Regions from separate parts of the Paenibacillus sp. 203 genome, predicted to be linked through region 4. Evidence: predicted binding sites of a transcription regulator. Region 4 holds the regulator's gene; each other region holds the start of a gene.
The links. The regulator Rex, encoded in region 4, represses fermentation and respiration genes when NADH is low (regulators of the CRP and FNR family bind a similar motif). The targets are predictions, from matches to a motif close to TTGTGAAATATTTCACAA.
Positions count from the first base shown of each region.

Region 1: the regulator Rex is predicted to act here: its motif matches at 1,315-1,332, upstream of nirB (nitrite reductase large subunit NirB).
Region 2: the regulator Rex is predicted to act here: its motif matches at 2,321-2,338, upstream of WA407_RS20265 (cytochrome ubiquinol oxidase subunit I).
Region 3: the regulator Rex is predicted to act here: its motif matches at 1,751-1,768, upstream of adhE (bifunctional acetaldehyde-CoA/alcohol dehydrogenase).

Region 1 is NZ_JAXCHD010000007.1:274,005-278,575, forward strand. It holds gene WA407_RS18110 (spore germination protein) at 1-1,094, opposite strand, end outside; gene nirB (nitrite reductase large subunit NirB) at 1,439-3,868, shown strand; gene nirD (nitrite reductase small subunit NirD) at 3,908-4,237, shown strand; gene WA407_RS18125 (exosporium glycoprotein BclB-related protein) at 4,310-4,571, opposite strand, start outside.
Region 2 is NZ_JAXCHD010000009.1:108,598-113,168, forward strand. It holds gene WA407_RS20255 (cache domain-containing sensor histidine kinase) at 1-353, shown strand, start outside; gene WA407_RS20260 (response regulator transcription factor) at 346-2,004, shown strand; gene WA407_RS20265 (cytochrome ubiquinol oxidase subunit I) at 2,407-3,813, shown strand; gene cydB (cytochrome d ubiquinol oxidase subunit II) at 3,800-4,571, shown strand, end outside.
Region 3 is NZ_JAXCHD010000003.1:49,505-54,075, reverse strand. It holds gene adhE (bifunctional acetaldehyde-CoA/alcohol dehydrogenase) at 1-1,675, opposite strand, end outside; gene WA407_RS06580 (Crp/Fnr family transcriptional regulator) at 1,934-2,650, shown strand; gene WA407_RS06575 (DODA-type extradiol aromatic ring-opening family dioxygenase) at 2,790-3,557, opposite strand; gene WA407_RS06570 (winged helix-turn-helix transcriptional regulator) at 4,299-4,571, opposite strand, start outside.
Region 4 is NZ_JAXCHD010000003.1:211,197-215,767, reverse strand. It holds gene WA407_RS07425 (cell wall elongation regulator TseB-like domain-containing protein) at 197-721, opposite strand; gene WA407_RS07420 (amidohydrolase) at 759-2,060, opposite strand; gene WA407_RS07415 (redox-sensing transcriptional repressor Rex) at 2,047-2,700, opposite strand; gene dinG (ATP-dependent DNA helicase DinG) at 2,745-4,571, opposite strand, start outside.

The DNA of each region.
Region 1 (4,571 bases), on a different contig from region 4:
GCCCCGCTAAAACGCAACAGCCGTAAAAGTGTTCCTGGAATCCAGCGCTCATAATAGTCTTCAGGTGATTGAAGCAGCATACTGAAGGTCACCGGAACAATAAGTGCAAAGGGAGTCCCATCCAGCAAAATAGCTATTCTTCCTTCCAACAAAGCATTAATGACACGGTCGGGACGCTCTGTGTTGTGAGCCTGCTGGAACGGACTTAAATAATTGTCTTCAATAAGTTGTTCCACATAACCGGATTCAGCCAAAAAATCCATGTCTATCTTTGAAATTCTGCGGGTTACTTCTTCGAGGAGATCTGGATTCACAATATCCTTTATATACGCGACAACCAGATCTTTTTTGATTCGGCTTCCCACTTGAAATTTCTTCATTTCCAGACTTTTGTTTAAGCCTTGGCGTCGAAGCATCGAAGTATTTTCACTTAATACCTCCGTAAAACCAATGCGGGGACCCCGAAGTAATGCTTCAGAGGTTGGTTCATTGACGGAGCGAATGGCGCCATTGGGCGAGCCCACCAGCAGTGCTCCCTTCATTCCATCAATTAATAAGGCAGTATGGCCTAAAAGTATAGACTCCTGCAGGTCCTCCATATCAGCAACTTCACTAATTTGCGTAAGTGGCATCAAGTTATCTTTTATAAAGGAGTTACTTATACTTTCCTGCTGTTCCTGTGGGTCCTGCTGGCCCTCGTACATCAAGACCTCCAATACCTGCTTGCTCATAAGCTTTTCATCCTGCATACCTTCTATGAAGATTAACACGGACCGAGCATGATATTTCTTTACTACAAACTCACGAAAATGCACATCACTATTTTCGCCTATAGCCTCTCGAATCGACTTGAAGTCGGAATCATAATTCCCTGTAATTTTGGAGCTTGGTTCATGCTGTTGATCAGCGTGGCCTTCGTTATGTTCGTCGGAAAGCGGACGATCAGAAGAATGTTTGGATTTTGCTCCCTTACTGCCAACAAACGAATAAATCGATGTGTTTATATAATAAATTCCTAAAGGAATAACCAACGCGAGGCCTGCTTGAAAGAGTGTACTCCAGCTTGGAATATAAGAAATTATTTTAGACCACATGATGATCACCTCCATACGATTCAATTCATGTTTCCTTAAGATACAAGTTGTTCCTAAAGTATTCCTTATAAAGGTTGCAATTACTCATTAAATGGAAAGATTCGTTCGATGAATTGGGCAAGTGATGTATTTAATATTCCTGAAATTTGATTTCAGCTTCTTACCTTTATCCCTTGAAACGGAATAGGGAAATCCCTAAATATTCTTAATTTGAACTACATTGTGATTCTAGTCACATATAGCTCTATCTGCTGTATTAGAATAGAAGCATAAGCAATATTCATAGGAACGTAGGAGATGTCGTCGGATAGGGAGTATCGTCGAATGAATGGAGGAACCGGTATATGATAAACAGTAAACAGAAACTTGTGGTTATAGGGAACGGGATGGCTGGTATCAATACGGTCGAACAAATTTTGAAATTAACGGATAAGTATGAAATTACGGTCTTGGGAAATGAGCCGCATCCGAACTATAACAGGATCATGCTCTCTTATGTACTAGAAGGCAGTAAAACGATTGATGATATCATACTGAACGATTTGCAATGGTATGCGGATCAAGGGATTACTTTGTATACAGGAAAAATGGTGAAAAGCATCGACGGTGAGAACAAGAAGATTCATACCGAAGACGGACTGGAAATTGATTACGATGTAGCTCTGGTAGCTACTGGCTCACAATCATTTATTCTGCCTATTCCGGGTAAAGAATTACCGGGTGTCATCGGTTTCCGAGATATCGCCGATTGCTCGGCAATGCTTGAGGCAGCGAAGACCTTTAAAAAGGCAGCGGTCATTGGTGGAGGTCTGTTAGGGCTGGAAGCAGCTAAAGGCTTGGTCAACCTGGGAATGGATGTTACGGTCGTTCATTTAATGGAGGATTTGATGGAACGCCAGCTGGACCGGGAAGCCTCTGCGATGCTGAAAGCAGAACTAGAACGCCAGGGAATCAAGTTTGCTATGCAAATGCAAACTGCGGAGGTGTATGGTCAAGATCGGGTACAAGGGCTGCGGTTTTCAGACGGAAGCGAGCTAGAAGCGGATTTGGTCGTTATGGCCGTCGGGATCAAACCTAATATTCAGGTGGCTGTGCAAAGTGGTATGGAAACGAACCGTGGTATCGTAGTCGATGATTTGATGAGAACCTCCGTGCCGGATGTATATGCTGTAGGGGAATGTGTTGAACACCGTGGAACCTGTTACGGTTTGGTAGCTCCGCTGTTTGAACAGGGGAGTGTCATTGCCAAACATTTGGCAGGCGCGGAAACTGAAGGTTATATGGGATCGGTAGTTTCTACCAAGCTCAAAATTTCAGGGGTGGATGTTTTCTCAGCTGGCGAATTCATAACCCAGCCTGAACATACGGTGATTGTTGCAAAGGATGAGTGGAAGCGCACATACAAAAAAGTGCTGCTTCGTGAAAATAAGATTGTTGGAACTGTATTGTTTGGCGATGTAAGCGAATCTGCTAGTCTTCAAAAATATGTGCGTCAGCAAACATTGATGACAGATGAGATATATGGACAGATCATGGGTACTGGATGTAGTAATCACGGGGCGAAAACATTATCCGCTGAAACGATGGCGGATGATGAAATTGTCTGCGGCTGTAACGGTGTGACTAAAAAGGCGATTGTGGATGCAATTAATGATAATGGACTGACCACAGTCGATGAAATTAAGGCATGCACCGGAGCAACACGTTCCTGTGGAGGATGTAAGCCTGTCGTTGAGCAAATTTTACAATATGTTCTTGGAGACAGCTTCAAGACGTCAGCCAAGCAAGGAATATGTGGTTGCACAACATTGAGTCGGGACGAGATTGTGGAAGCGATCAAAACCAAAGGGCTGACAACAACGCGTGAAGTTATGAATGTACTGGGTTGGCATAATGATGAAGGATGCTCCAAATGCCGTCCGGCGCTGAATTACTATTTGGGAATGATTAACCCGGATACCTATGAAAATGAGGGAGATTCCCGTTTTGTAAATGAGCGATTGCACGCAAACATTCAAAAGGATGGAACGTTTACAGTTGTTCCTAGAATGTACGGCGGTGTAACGACCCCAGAAGATTTGAAGAAGATAGCAGATGTTTCTCTTAAATACAACGTTAAGGTCGTTAAAGTAACAGGAGGACAGCGGCTGGATTTGATCGGTGTTCGTAAAGAGGATCTGCCTAAAGTATGGGAAGAACTCGATATGCCGTCGGGATATGCCTACGCGAAGTCACTTCGTACGGTTAAAACCTGTGTTGGATCGCAATTTTGCCGGTTTGGCACACAGGACTCGATGGGAATGGGAGAAGTGTTGGAACGAAAATTCGAACGACTGGATTTCCCAGCAAAATTCAAATTAGCAGTTAATGGATGTCCACGCAACTGTGCGGAATCTTGTACCAAAGATATTGGGATCGTAGGCAACGATGGGGGCTGGGAGATCTTTATCGGTGGTAATGGCGGTATTAAAGCGCGGTTGGCTGATTCACTCTGTAAAGTAAAAACTGACGCTGAACTGATTGATATTGTAGGAGCCGTGATGCAATTCTACCGGGAAACAGGGCAATACCTGGAACGTACTTCGGAGTGGGTGGAACGGATCGGTCTGGAAGAGATTCAGAAGGCTGTCGTTCAGGATACAGATCATCGACAAGCTTTAGTAGAACGCATCGAATTTGCACTACAACAGGTGGAAGACCCGTGGAAAAAGATCATCAATGATGAGGATACACGCAAAAATCTATTTGAGGTTGTCACTCCGTCTATTGTGTAATTGTATCTAAAATGCCTGAGGAAGGGAGCGATCAAGCAAATGATCAAAAATGCCGAATGGCTTGTCGTCGGTCACAGTAAGGATTTTCCGATTAGAATAGGGCGTACCATCTATATCAAAGGTGCTGAAATTGCTGTTTTCCGCACTTCGGAGAATGAGCTTTATGCCGTTGAAAATATCAATCCTCATCCCAAAAGAGGTCCTCTTACAGAGGCGATAGTATCTGGTCATTATATCTATGACCCTTTATATGACTGGAAAATTGATCTGAAGACAGGCATCGTTCAGGAGCCTGATCACGGACAAGTTAAAACATTCGCCGTTTGTGAAGAGGGAGAAGAAGTTAAAGTATCACTCGAAACGGTTTAGTCCGTCTGATGGAATACAAATAAAAAAGGGCTCGACAGGAACAATCCTGTAGGGCCCTTTTTTCGTCTCGGATCAGGTAATGGTAACGCCTGCACTTGCATAACCTACGATAGTGTTTACGAGGGAAAGTCCCGTAGCTGTTGCAGAGAAGACAAGGAGCAGACGAGTCTGTGCGGTTACCGGTATAGCCAACCCGGTAGTAATACCGCTAGAGATCGTTCCCAAAGCAATAATGCCATCCAGTGGAGGGGCCAATGTAACGATAGCTCCGGGAACTGCTGTGAAGGTATTATTAGGTGTTGTGGAACTAAACAACTGGGCAGTAATCGTCGCA
Region 2 (4,571 bases), on a different contig from region 4:
TGTCGATTCCTCCCTTAATCATACAACCGCTGGTGGAAAATGCAGTCATTCATGGCCTGGAAAATAAGGAAGAGCCAGTTACCGTGAAGGTAGATATTACAATAGAACAAAGAGAGTTGAAAATTAAAGTAGAAGATGACGGGATCGGCATGGAAGCTGGGCAACTGACCCGTCTGCTAGATCGGATCAGGGGGGCGGATGAGCCGGAAGGGAGCAGTATTGGCCTGCGTAATGTACATCAACGTCTGACATTGATGTACGGCGAACGTTATGGACTGCATATTGAAAGCGCATTACAAGTAGGAACAACCGTATACTTTTCCATACCAAGGGAGGAAGAGTCAAATGTATAAAGCAATGATTGTAGATGATGAGCCTGCGATTCGTGAAGGATTGTCCTCTATTATTGACTGGGGGAATTGTGGCTTCCGTATTGTCGATACGGCAGGGAACGGACGCGAGGCTCTGGATAAGTTCGGAGAGCATCGGCCGGAGTTGGTCATTGTAGATATTCGTATGCCCGGGATGAGTGGACTGGAGGTCATACGAAGCATACGTGAAAAGAACGGAGAGCCGTTTCATTTTCTCATATTAAGCGGATATGCAGACTTTGATTATGCACGGCAAGCCTTGGGCTTCGGGGTAGATGGCTATCTACTGAAGCCAGTTGATGAGGAAGAAATGACGACAGAGTTGAAACGGATATGGCAAAACATTGAGGACGAGAAAGAAGACGGCAAATGGGGAAGTACGCCTTCCCATGAGCGTAATTGGATCGAAGCATTATTGTTTCCGGTTCATCGAGAGCATGCTCGTAAGGCCGTAGAAGGCAGCGATTCTCTGCACAAAGCATCCGAGCAAGCTGAACATCAAAGCGGTAACGGAAAACATGGACAACAGCCCGCGTTACCAGCCTTGGACTGGAGTAGCTATCAGGTTATTCTGCTGGATTTACGTATTCCTGACTGGGATCGACAAGCTCGGCAGTCGGCAGCAAAGCAGCGGCTAACGGAATTGTGTCATGAGCAGGGCAGAGGTATCGTGTTTGAGGCTGGAATATATATGGGTCTTTTGCTTCCCGCCACGTTAAAAACGGAGAAAGATGCTGTTCAGTTACTGGCTACTTGGCGACAGGAGCTAAAGCCGTGGGCAACGGAAATTTATGTGGCTGCCGGTGATCCTGTATCCATTCTTAACGACATTCCCAGATCTTTTGAGCAGGCACTACGATTGTTAGAACGTACGTTTTTGTTCCGGGCAGAAAGAGTCATGCTTTCCGGAGACCTATACGAATTGGAGACAGTTGAGACTGAAATGAGTGGAGCGTCTGATCGTGCTACAAATGATCCCCTACGTTATGCAGAAAAGCTGTACTATGCGCTAGATATGGCTAATAGTGAAGCTGCAACCCGTGTCATTAAGGAAATGGAAGACCAATTTCCAGGGATTTATCGCACAGAATCTGCAATCAAGGCGGCGTTCGCCCAAACATTCACACTGGCGTTGAACAAGTATGCAGCCGGACAGGATCACAGCAGAACCGTGCTGGAGGAGCACTCCAGCTTTATAACCGATGTATATGCTTATTCCACATTGGGCGAGCTGGTGGATCACTCGCTGGAGCATGTGTTGCAATGGATTGGCCAGACAGAATCTGGTGGCAAGGGCATCATCATGAAACAAATGATTGACTTTATACATAGTCATTATGATGAAAATTTGCGACTGGAGTTACTGGCAGATATGTTCAATTACAATAGTGGCTATTTGGGCAAACTGTTCAAAAGTCATACTGGCGAGGCCTTTAATGCCTACCTGGATAAGGTGAGGATTGAGCGAGCAAGGGAATTGCTTGCACAAGGAATTAAGGTACACCAGGTGGCGGAACGCGTGGGATATGCGAATGCAGATTATTTTCATAGTAAATTTAAAAAGTATGCTGGAATGTCACCTTCCTCCTACCGTAATCGGGTTCAAAAGAATGGAGGAACAGATGGCTGTTGATAGATTCCTAGATTTAACGCTATGAAGTCTCTCTTGCAGATGTCGGAGGTATAACCTCCGAACGAAGAGAGACTCTTTTTTATGGTGAAAAAATGGATAGATCAATCGAAAATGTCACATTTATTATAGAGTTTAGGGTGTTTTCATCAAATCGACACCATTATGACACAGCTTCGACACGATGTTCACATTTTCGATTCTATTTCATTTAAATTTATTCTATATAATGGGGATAAATCTGAAGCCGGATCATGACAACCATGGTGAAGGTAGTTGGTGAGTCATTATCTAAAAAGTGACCGCTGCATATGTAAGAATGTGAATACTATCACAAATGGAGAAGACTTCAGATTATAAATACTATAAATCATTGTTAAGAGAAGTGCAGGGGGGAGCAACATCATGGACGTATTGGATTTGGCACGGTTGCAGTTTGCAACCACAACGATTCTTCACTTTGTTTATGTGCCGATCTCCATTGGATTGTCGTTATTAGTGGCAATTATGGAGACGATGTATGTTATCAAGAAAAATGACTTGTACAAAAAAATGGCTCAATTCTGGGGAACGTTTCTGCTGATTAACTTTGCACTGGGCGTCGTCACCGGGATTTTGCAAGAATTTCAGTTCGGGATGAACTGGTCGGACTTTTCCCGTTTTGTCGGTGATGTATTCGGTACGCCGCTGGCGATTGAAGCATTGCTTGCATTTTTCCTGGAATCGACCTTTATCGGATTATGGGTTTTCGGTTGGGAAAGATTGTCCAAAACGGTCCATTTAATCTGTATGTGGTTGGTATCTATCGGTACGATGTTATCGGCATTGTGGATTCTAGCTGCTAATTCATTCATGCAACGTCCCGTAGGATATGAGATTCAAAATGGACGTGCAGAAATGAAAGATTTTGCCGCTCTGCTAACGAACGAACAACTGCTATGGGAATTTCCGCATACGCTGTTTGCTGCTTTTGCGACAGGAGCATTTCTGATCGCGGGTATCAGTGCATGGAAGCTGATGCAAAAAAAGAATATGGACTTTTTTAAACCTTCTTTCAAATTGAGCATTATTGTTGCCTTAATCAGCGCCATAGCTATTCCTTTGTTTGGTCATGGTCAGGCTCAATATTTAGTGAAAACACAACCGATGAAGATGGCTGCCAGTGAGGGCTTATGGGAGAACAGCGGTGACCCCGCTCCTTGGACAGTTATCGCATGGATTGATCCTGGAAAAAAGGAAAATACCTTTGAGATTAAAGTTCCTTTTGCTTTGAGTTTTCTATCCTATAGTAAATTTACCGGCTCTGTGCCTGGTATGAATGAGCTTCAGGCAGAATATGAGAAAACCTATGGTCCGGGAGATTATATCCCGCCAGTAAGAACCACGTTCTGGAGCTTCCGCATTATGATTGCGGCGGGATGTGGCATGATTGCACTCGCTTTATACGGAGCTTACCTGACGTTCCGTAAAAAGTTGGAAGGTTCACATCGCTGGTTCTTCCGTCTTATCATATGGGGGATATCCCTTCCATTCATTGGGAATACTTCAGGTTGGATCATGACTGAAATAGGTCGCCAACCGTGGACTGTATTTGGTTTACTTCAAACGAAAGATTCTGTTTCGCCTACTGTTGTGGCTGGAGAAGTGTTGTTCTCGTTCATCTCATTTACCACATTGTATTTAATTTTAACAGGTGTGCTGGCGTTTCTGTTTTACCGTACGGCTCGCAAAGGTCCAGATATTGAGCCGCATCAACAAACGGTAATTCATGATCCTTTTGCTCAAGGGGGTGACACCATTGTCGCTAAATGATTTATGGTTCCTATTGATTGCTGTGCTGTTTACTGGCTTCTTTTTTCTGGAAGGCTTTGATTTTGGCGTAGGAATGGCCACAGGATTGGTGCCGCGTAATGACCAACAAAAACGTTTGATGATCAATACGATTGGTCCATTCTGGGATGCCAACGAAGTGTGGCTGATTACAGCAGCAGGTGCGATGTTTGCCGCATTCCCGCATTTTTATGCAACCATGTTCAGCGGATATTATCTGGTATTTGTCTTTATTTTGCTAGGTTTGATCTTGCGTGGAGTTTCTTTTGAGTTCCGCGGCAAGGCTGAAGGGAAATGGTGGACAGGAACGTGGGATGCCTGCATTCTGATTGGCAGCTTTCTACCGCCGATGCTGTTCGGTATGGCTTTTGCGGCTTTGGTGAAAGGTGTACCTATTCAGCAAAACATGGATTTGAAAGCTGGATTTTCCGATGTATTCAATGGATACACCGTATGGATTGGACTGACAGTGGTCGGAATGTGTCTAATGCACGGACTGACGTTTATTTCCCTGCGGACGATTGGAGAAGTACGGGATCGCGCTCGTGTGATCGCGTCCAAGTTTCTTCCGGTATTGGGCATTTTACTCGCGGGCATGGTGGTATGGACTTATTTTGCAACGGATTTATTTGCACGTCGCGGTCCCTTTATGTATGCTGCGGTTGCGGTGGGAATTGTCGCCTATGTGTTGACATGGTACTTCCTGAAGCAGCGCCGTGAAGGATGGGCCTTCGGGATGA
Region 3 (4,571 bases), 160 kb from region 4:
TAGCAGCATCCATTGGGGAACCGCCGCCCAGTGCGATGATGCAATCCGGTTGGAAACGTCTCATCATTTCAGTACCACGTTCTACCGTAACTGTCGATGGATCTGGCTCTACTTCAGAGAACACTTCGATAGCTACTGGTGTTTGGCGTTGATGCAGATAATGAATAACACGATCTACATATCCCAGTTGTACCATCATAGGGTCTGTGATAATGGCTACACGTGTGATATCAGGCATTTTAGCAAGATACTGTGTCGAGTTTTTCTCAAAATAGATTTTGGAAGGTACTTTGAACCATTGCATATTCACCGTCCGTTTCGCCACCCTTTTCACATTAATCAAATTGACTGCCGATACGTTCGACGAAGTCGAGTTACGACCATACGAACCGCAACCGAGTGTCAACGAAGGAAGGTTGGTGTTGTAAATGTCGCCAATCGCACCATGTGTGGAAGGTGCATTTACAATGATACGTCCTGTTTGCAGACGGTTTGCGAAGCGAGCGATAACGTCCTCATCGTTCGAATGAATAGCGGACGAGTGGCCCATGCCCCCGAATTCCACGACTTCAGCAGCACGTTGAATACCTTGTTCCGCATTTTTTACTTTATAGCAAGCCAATACAGGACTCAATTTTTCCGCAGACAATGGGAATTTTGTTCCTACCCCTTCAATCTCAGCGACCAAAATTTTAGTTCCTGCTGGTACTGTGATACCACTCATTTCAGCAATTTTCACAGCAGACTGCCCCACGATTGCTGGGTTCACTGCACATTTCTCGACATTCATAGCTCCTTGAGTGAGCTTAGCTGCTTCTTCTTTATTTACAAAATAGCAGCCGTTAGCGATCATCAATTTTTTCACTTGTTCGAAGATTGGCTCTTCGATAATAACCGCTTGCTCGGAAGCACAAATCATACCGTTGTCGAAAGATTTAGAGAGGATGAGATCGTTCACAGCCTGCTTGATGTCTGCTGTTTTTTCAATAAAGCAAGGCACGTTACCTGGGCCTACACCCAGAGCAGGTTTACCGCAGCTATATGCCGCCTTAACCATGCCTGATCCACCAGTTGCCAAAATCAGCGCCACATCAGGGTGGTTCATCAGTACATTGGTCTTATCCATCGAAGGTGCTTCAATCCATTGAATACAATCAGCTGGAGCACCATGTTTAACAGCTGCTTCGAGCAAGACGCGGGCTGCTTCCGCACTACACGATTGAGCAGATGGATGGAAACCGAAAATGATTGGGTTACGTGTTTTAATGGCAATCAGCGCTTTGAACATCGTAGTCGAAGTCGGGTTTGTCACTGGAGTGATCCCCATGATAATGCCGACTGGCTCTGCTATCTTTTGAAAACTGTCAAAATCATTGTCCTCAATGACACCGACGGTTTTTTCATTTTTGATACTATGATAGATATATTCTGTTGCAAACATGTTTTTGGTGATTTTGTCCTCGTACACACCGCGTCCTGTTTCTTCAACAGCCATCTTCGCCAGGTACATGTGTTTATCCATCCCTGCGAGTGCCATGGCTTGTACGATTTCGTCAATCTGTTCCTGATTCATACTCATGAAAGCTTGCTGTGCCCGGTTCCCCCGGTCAATCAGCGTTTGAATATACTGCTCTGCGCTTTGCTCTTTTTGGATAACCTCGTTTTTAACAGCCATTTCCCTCATCCTCCTGTTATCTCGTGTACTATCTCTTGTTCACGCACTGATCGTAACACAGCTTTTCAAGATATATTGTGATTTTTTTCACAATCTATTTAAAATTTTATTTTATGAAGTGAATTAAATCACAAAGTTTGGAATTCTGCCACTTTTACCCCCTCTTCTTGCCCCAAAAACGCATTGCGCAGGTATATAATGAATTTGAATTGATCAAGTTGCAGATAAAAAACATAGGATACAAAGGGGAAATGGACGATGAGAAACCCTACAAATGTAATGGAAGCCCGCGGCAACACCTGTTGCTTCTCGGAGGCCAGCTTCAACCGGTTGCAAGTGATGATGAAAGATCGAGTTATGCCTGAAAGCTCGCATCTGTTCTGGGAAGGAGATACAGCGGATAAGCTGTTTTATATTAAGCGCGGACGCGTGAAAGTAACCAAAACAACGGATGAAGGTAAGGAACTTATTCTATATATGTATCAAAGCGGCGATCTTGTTGGTCAAGCTGATCCATTTTTCGGTACTAAGCATTCCTTTTCTGCTGAGGTTCTGGAAGATAGTGATATTGGCGTAATCGATCATACAGATTTGGAACTGCTTATTTGCCAGCATTGTGATTTTGCGATTGACTTTATGAAATGGATGGGTTCGCATCACCGTATTACTCAGACTAAGTTCCGCGATTTGATGATGTACGGCAAGCCAGGTGCTTTATGTTCAACACTCATCCGTCTATGCAATACCTATGGTGAGCCTCACGGCGAACATATCCTGATTCATAAGAAAATTACTCATACTGACTTATCTAATATGATCGGTGCGACTCGGGAAAGCGTAAACCGGATGCTTAGTGATCTACGTAAGAAAAATGCAGTAGAATACGATAACGGCATGATTGTTGTCAAGGATTTGGAAATGCTGCAAGGCGTGTGTCATTGTGAATTGTGCCCTCGTGAGATTTGCCGGATATAATGAATCGTTATTTATGTAAAAGGGAGTGTTATAAGCCATTATAGCTTATAACACTCCCTAATTTATTTCCACTCCCCTACTTATACAGGAGCAGTAGCGAAGCATTTTAACAATAGTCCTTCTTCTGGCAACAAACTTTCTAAAACTGTAAGCATAGATAACTTAAATTCCCCATCTCATAGCTTCTATGGATGACCTTGGCTTTGTTTGCAGGATTTCCACTCCCCATCGCAATAAACAACGGTACAAAGTGCTCTGCTCTTGGTACGGCCTGACGAGCATACGGTGCTTCACTTTCATAGTGATCCAAAGCCTCTATATCTCTATTTTGCACTTTTTCAATAATCCAATCATCAAAATCTATAGCCCAAGGTTCTGTTTTCGTTTCTCCCCATTTGACGATACGCAGATTATGAACAGTCACGCCACTGCCAATGACCAGAATATCCTGTTCTCCCAGTCCACGTAGCACTTCACCAATGACATATTGTGCTTTGGGCGAGAGATATGGATTTACAGAGATCTGAACTACCGGAATGTCTGCCTCAGGATACATACGATGCAACAATGTCCAGGATCCATGATCCAGTCCCCTCACCCGATCAGTTTGTACGTCAATACCCTTTTGTTCATATAATTTTTTCAGCTTATTGGCCAGTTCGACAGAGCCATGTGCTGGATATTTCACCGCGTACAGTTCCGGTGGGAAACCACCAAAATCATAAATGGTATCGTACACGTCATCCATCGAACTGATCGTCAACGTTTGCGCTTCCCAATGAGCAGTAAAGATAACAACCGCTTTAGGACGAATACTTTTCCCCAGTTGCTCTAAAAATGAAGTATAGTCCGTCTGTTCAATAGCAAGCATCGGTGAGCCGTGGGCCAAAAATAAAGATGGCATCATATAAAGATCCCCTTGTCATCAATAATTTATTTTATTCATTAAGTAACTTTATGTAAGTAATAGTACATAAGTAACAGAGTTATGTCAACACAGACTCCAACATACACTTAGATCAGTGATTCCATAAATAAAGATTGATATAGGTATAAGGTCATAGTAATATGTAACTAATAAATTTTAAAATTTCACTACACTTCGATACAAAGGACTGGTTTCTATGGAGATACATACTTCTAATTGCCCAAAATGTGGTTCCGTTTTTCGTCAGAACCTTAGAAACCTGTGTAGTACTTGTATTCAGGAAGAAAATATATTCTTAGACCGCTGTTCTAACTATCTATGGAAGCATCCTTCTACTCATACCCGCCAGCTCAGTGATGTAACCGGCACACCTATAGAATTACTCACAGACTGGGTAAGAGCAGGCAAGTTTCCCTCCACATACAGTCAGCTCGATTATCCTTGTGAGTCCTGCCGTTCCCCTATTTATGCAGGAAGACTTTGCCATTCCTGTCTGGGTACATTCCGTTCGGCCGCGCTGGATATTCAAACCCGTGTGCCCCGCCGTGCAACAGCAGCATTATTCTCAGTTGCAGGGCGCGTCAAAGGCTATTAAGCCGTGCTACCTATGCACATCATTTCTGTGATATGGATAAGTAGTCCTATACACAAAATAAAAAAACAGCCTTTTTCCTAGGAAAAGGCTGTTTTGCTATGAGAAACGCTTATTTAGTTTGGTGCTCATCTAATCCATTCCTCAGCCCAAAATTGAATCTGTTCCATAACCGGCTGAAGTGCACGGCCCTTGGTTGTTAGCTCGTATTCAATGCGGACAGGAGTTTCCGGATATACATGACGTGTAAGAATTCCTTCATTTTCCAAATCTTTCATCCGCTCTGATAACATTTTGTCACTCATTGTGGGAATCAGATTGGAAATATCCTTAAACCGCTTAGGACCGCTCATCATGGATTGAATAATTAATCCATTCCAACGCTTGCCCAAACATGAAAA
Region 4 (4,571 bases):
TACTGCCCGCCATAAAGATGAATTTGCCCTAGGAGAGAAGATGGATAGGTAAAGATGCTTCACTGGCTTTCAGCCCACTTTACGGCATAGCAAGACTAAAAGACGTAAATACGAATTTCATCGCATTTACGTCTTTTTCTTAAGCTTTCAATTATTTACTAGTCATTTATTCCACATCTGCTAATCCTCAACCAGCTCAGTTATTGGGCAAAGTATACTTTACACCCGTCGCCACCCCATCTGAGAAACGATAAAAGGTGTAGTAATGATGACTTCCATCATCGTAAAACAACTGCCACACATATTCGCCATTGAACACACTCGGCTGAAGCCTTACAATTTTTGCACCTGGAAGCTGCTGCTGAATTATTGACGTCATTTTTTGCTCATCGACTCCGTTCTTCAGCAACTCGGTGTGAACACCGCTATTATCTGCGGCAGGTACGTTAGGTTGTCCCTCCACTTTTTGAAAAGGAACCCACACCATTATATTTTCATTCTGTGCATTTTTCCCTTGAACCACCCAATATACCTGATCCCACACAGACTTCCATGTTTGAGTCGTGCTAACCAGACCACCTGATTGCTTGGCCTTAATGATAGCGGCATTTTTCTCAGCCACCTGGTCTTGAGTAACATAGGAATAATACCAGAAAATGCTGACCAGGATCAGTATTACGGCCAAAATGGCGACCGCTATCCACTTTTTCTTATTTTTCAAACCCGTGCTTCCTCTCTAAGGGGATGTGACACCTGAATTAGCGCGACAGCAGCCCTTCAAAGGCGGCTTGTGCCTCATGTTTGATGCGTTCCTCGTCCATAGTCATGCATTCGCCGTTTTTCACAACCTGACGACCGTCTACCCATACGTGAACCACGTCTTTGGCGCTTGCTGAGTATACCGCATGGGAAATAAGATCTGTACGCGGCAAGAAATGTGCCTGATTCAGATCCAGCGCGATAAAGTCAGCCTTGTTGCCTGCTGCCAACGCTCCTACTTCTTTTAAACCAATTGACTTTGCACCGTATTCTGTTGCCAGACGCAGCGCTTCACTCGCAGGAACTGCCGTAGGGTCACCAGATACACCCTTGTGAATAAGTGCTGCCAGACGCATTTCCTCGAACATATCCAGGTTATTATTGCTGGCAGGACCATCCGTTCCGAGAGAAACGGTAACCCCTGCACGCAGCAATTCAGGCACTCTTGCCACACCACTTGCCAGCTTCAAGTTGCTACCTGGGTTGTGCGAAACCGCTACACCACGTTCAGCCAGTAAAGCTATTTCTTCGTCGTTCAAATGAACGCCATGGGCAACAAGCGAGGGACGGGAGAAAAAGCCAAGCTTATCCAAGTGCGCAACTGGACGCAAACCGTAGTCTCGTACGTTTTGCTCCACTTCGGCGATCGTCTCAGACATGTGCGTATGCAGCGGCAAATCCAGATCATGCGCAGCTTGTACGAATTTTTCAATAAACGCAGGTGGACAGGTGTATGGCGCATGCGGTGACATCATTGTTGTAATACGCCCGTCTGCTTTACCATGCCAGTTACGCGCAAAAGTCACGGCCTCAGCCAGCTTGATTCGCTGTTCTTCCTCCGAACATAGTCCAATTGCTCCACGCATCAGACTTGCACGAATACCTGACTCTTCAGCTACACGAGCCACCTCATCCATATGATCGTACATGTCCAGGAAGGTCGTTGTTCCACCTTTCAGCATTTCCAGCACAGACAACGACGTACCCCAGTACACGTCCGTAGATGTAAACTTGGCTTCCATAGGCCACATTTTTTCCTGAAGCCATACTTGAAGTGCCAAGTCATCTCCATGCCCACGCAGCAGAGACATCGCCGCATGACCATGAGTATTAATCAGACCAGGTAAAAACAAAAGCCCCTTACCATCGATCGCTTCCGTCTCTTCCTCACCCGAAGGCAAAGTCTCGCCAATGTAAGTAATGCGGCTATCTTCCACAATCATAAAACCATGGATTACCCCAGCTTCTGGTCCATTTACGGCAAAAGAGCCGTTTTTAATCATCCATTTATTCACTGTCATATTGTGTTTCTTCCTTTCCGTCCTCCAAATAATAAGCGAGGCTAAGCAAATCAGTTGTAAAGTCTGTGGCATGAATCCGAATGTTGGCCGGTGCCTTGAGAGTAGTCGGTGCAAAGTTCAGGATCGCTCCAATTCCGCTCTCAATAAGCCTGTCAGCCACGTGCTGTGCTTCAAAATCAGGTACGGTAATAATCCCGATTCGAATGTTTTTTTCTCTCACAGTCGCTTCCAGTTCATCCATCGGTTGCACGACCAATGTATTGATCTTGGTCCCTACCTTATCCGGAAACGCATCAAATACCGCTACAATCTTCATATTGTCTTTTAAATAAGCGTTATAATTCGAAAGGGCTTGCCCCAGATTACCCGCTCCGACCAATACTACATTAATTTGCTGATCGATTTTCAGGATATGGCGTATTTTCTCAATTAGATAAGAAACATCATAACCGATACCCTTCCGACCAAAATCTCCAAAATAGGCGAGATCTTTACGGATTTGGGCCGGGTTCAAATCTAGCCTTTGTCCCAACTCTTGAGAAGAGACCGTAGCCACCTCCCGTTTGTGAAGTGCATTCAGATAACGTAAATATACGGGTAACCTCCGTACGACAGCCTCTGAAATTTTATCTGATTTCATACTTGCTCCCCCTAATTGTAACGAACATACTTAGTGTCCGTCCGTTATGCCTCGGTCTCCGGGGCGGATTGGAGCCATTCGGCGATGCGGGGCACCATTTGTTCCGATGGCATATGCTCCATTTTTGGTCCCGGTAACGAGTACAAAAAGTGCTTTCCGTAATAGGATTCGATCACACGCGTATCGTAAACGATAACGACCCCGTGGTCGCTCGCTGTACGAACCAACCGACCAAATCCCTGTTTGAAGCGAATGACCGCTTGTGGTACAGACAGCTTCATAAATGGATTCTTCTTCTGCTGCTGGAGCAGCTCGCTTTTTGCCTCCAGCAACGGGTGATTCGGCGGTTGAAATGGCAAGCGAACAATGGCCAGACAAGTCAGAGCCTTCCCCGGAATATCGACGCCTTCCCAGAAGCTGCTGGTTCCCAGCAATACAGAAGCTTTGGCTTCCTGAAAACGGCGGGTTAACTTGCTGCGACTCCCACTGTCCACACCTTGTCCCAGCACAGTAATTTCGCTGGATGCTAAGGCCTCTTTGAGCGGCTCATACACTTGCCGGAGCATCCGATAGGAAGTAAACAGAACAAGCATTCTCCCCCGCGTCGCCTGAGCAGTCGCTCCTAGAGAGCTAACGAGCATATCTACAAAGTGTGCATCTCCTACACTGCCCTTCACGCTTGGGAAATCCCGTGGAATGACCAGCAACACCTGATCCCTGTAATTAAAGGGTGACGGGAGCTGCGAAGTCATCAGCCGCTCTTGATCTGCGGCTTCCTGCAAGCCGAGCTGATCGATCATGTACTGAAACGACTTATCTACCGATAAGGTAGCAGACGTCAGAATAATGCTTCTTTTTTTGTCAAAAAACATTTCTTTCAACTGGCGGCTCACATCGACGGGCACCGCATAAAATTGTAATGATTTACTGCGGAATTGCCCACTCGCTTCGAGCCAGTATACGGTTGTTTCATCATCGAGTCGCATAAAAAAGCGCAAATTTTCTCGAATCCCCGCCAGATCCTTGAGCAGACCCGTGATATCTGTAATAAGGCTATCCGCCGCATAATCGTCATGTTCTTCCTTGACGTCCAGCATCAGCTTGTCGCCCTTGCGCAAAATTTCACTCATCGTTACATATAGCTGATTTTCCAAAGCCCCCGCCTGATCCCACTTTGCAGGCTTGGCTGAAGGTTTGAGACGGGAAGAAAACTGTCCTGTTTCACCCGGTGTCGCATCGCTTCGTTCTGGCAACATGCCAAACAGCTTGTCGCTTAGCAGGTCCCAAGTTTCCTTAACCTCTAACACGAGCGGATACATCTGATCGATGGTTGAGGCCCAATCCGTCGACTTCTCGTGCCCCGATTTCGCCAACTGTTGACGAAGTGAAGGCAGTTGTCCATTCTTGCTGTCTTTGAACAGTCGCGTCAGTGTATGCACGAGTGTGAAATATTTCATATGCATACCTAGGTGCTTACCAGCTACTTCCTCCAGGTGATGGGCTTCATCAATCACCAGATGTTCATAGCTCGGCAACAACTGGTGACTAGCTTTGACGTCTGTAAACAACTTAGAGTGATTCGTAATAACAACATCCGCTATCCCTGCTTCATGGCGTGCACGATGATAATAGCATTTGCGGAACCATGGGCAAGAACGACCAAGACAGGACTCTGAATCACTCGCCACCGTTTCCCAGAAATCTCCACCACGGTTGCTCAGATTCAGTTCTTCATCATCACCGGTTTCTGTTAGCGTCAACCAGACGATCATCTGAGCAGCTGTAATTAAATCTTCCTTCGGTGTCGCGAAGTCTCTTCTGTTTATTTTATGTTCAAACTTACGCAGACACAAATAATGTCCCCGACCCTT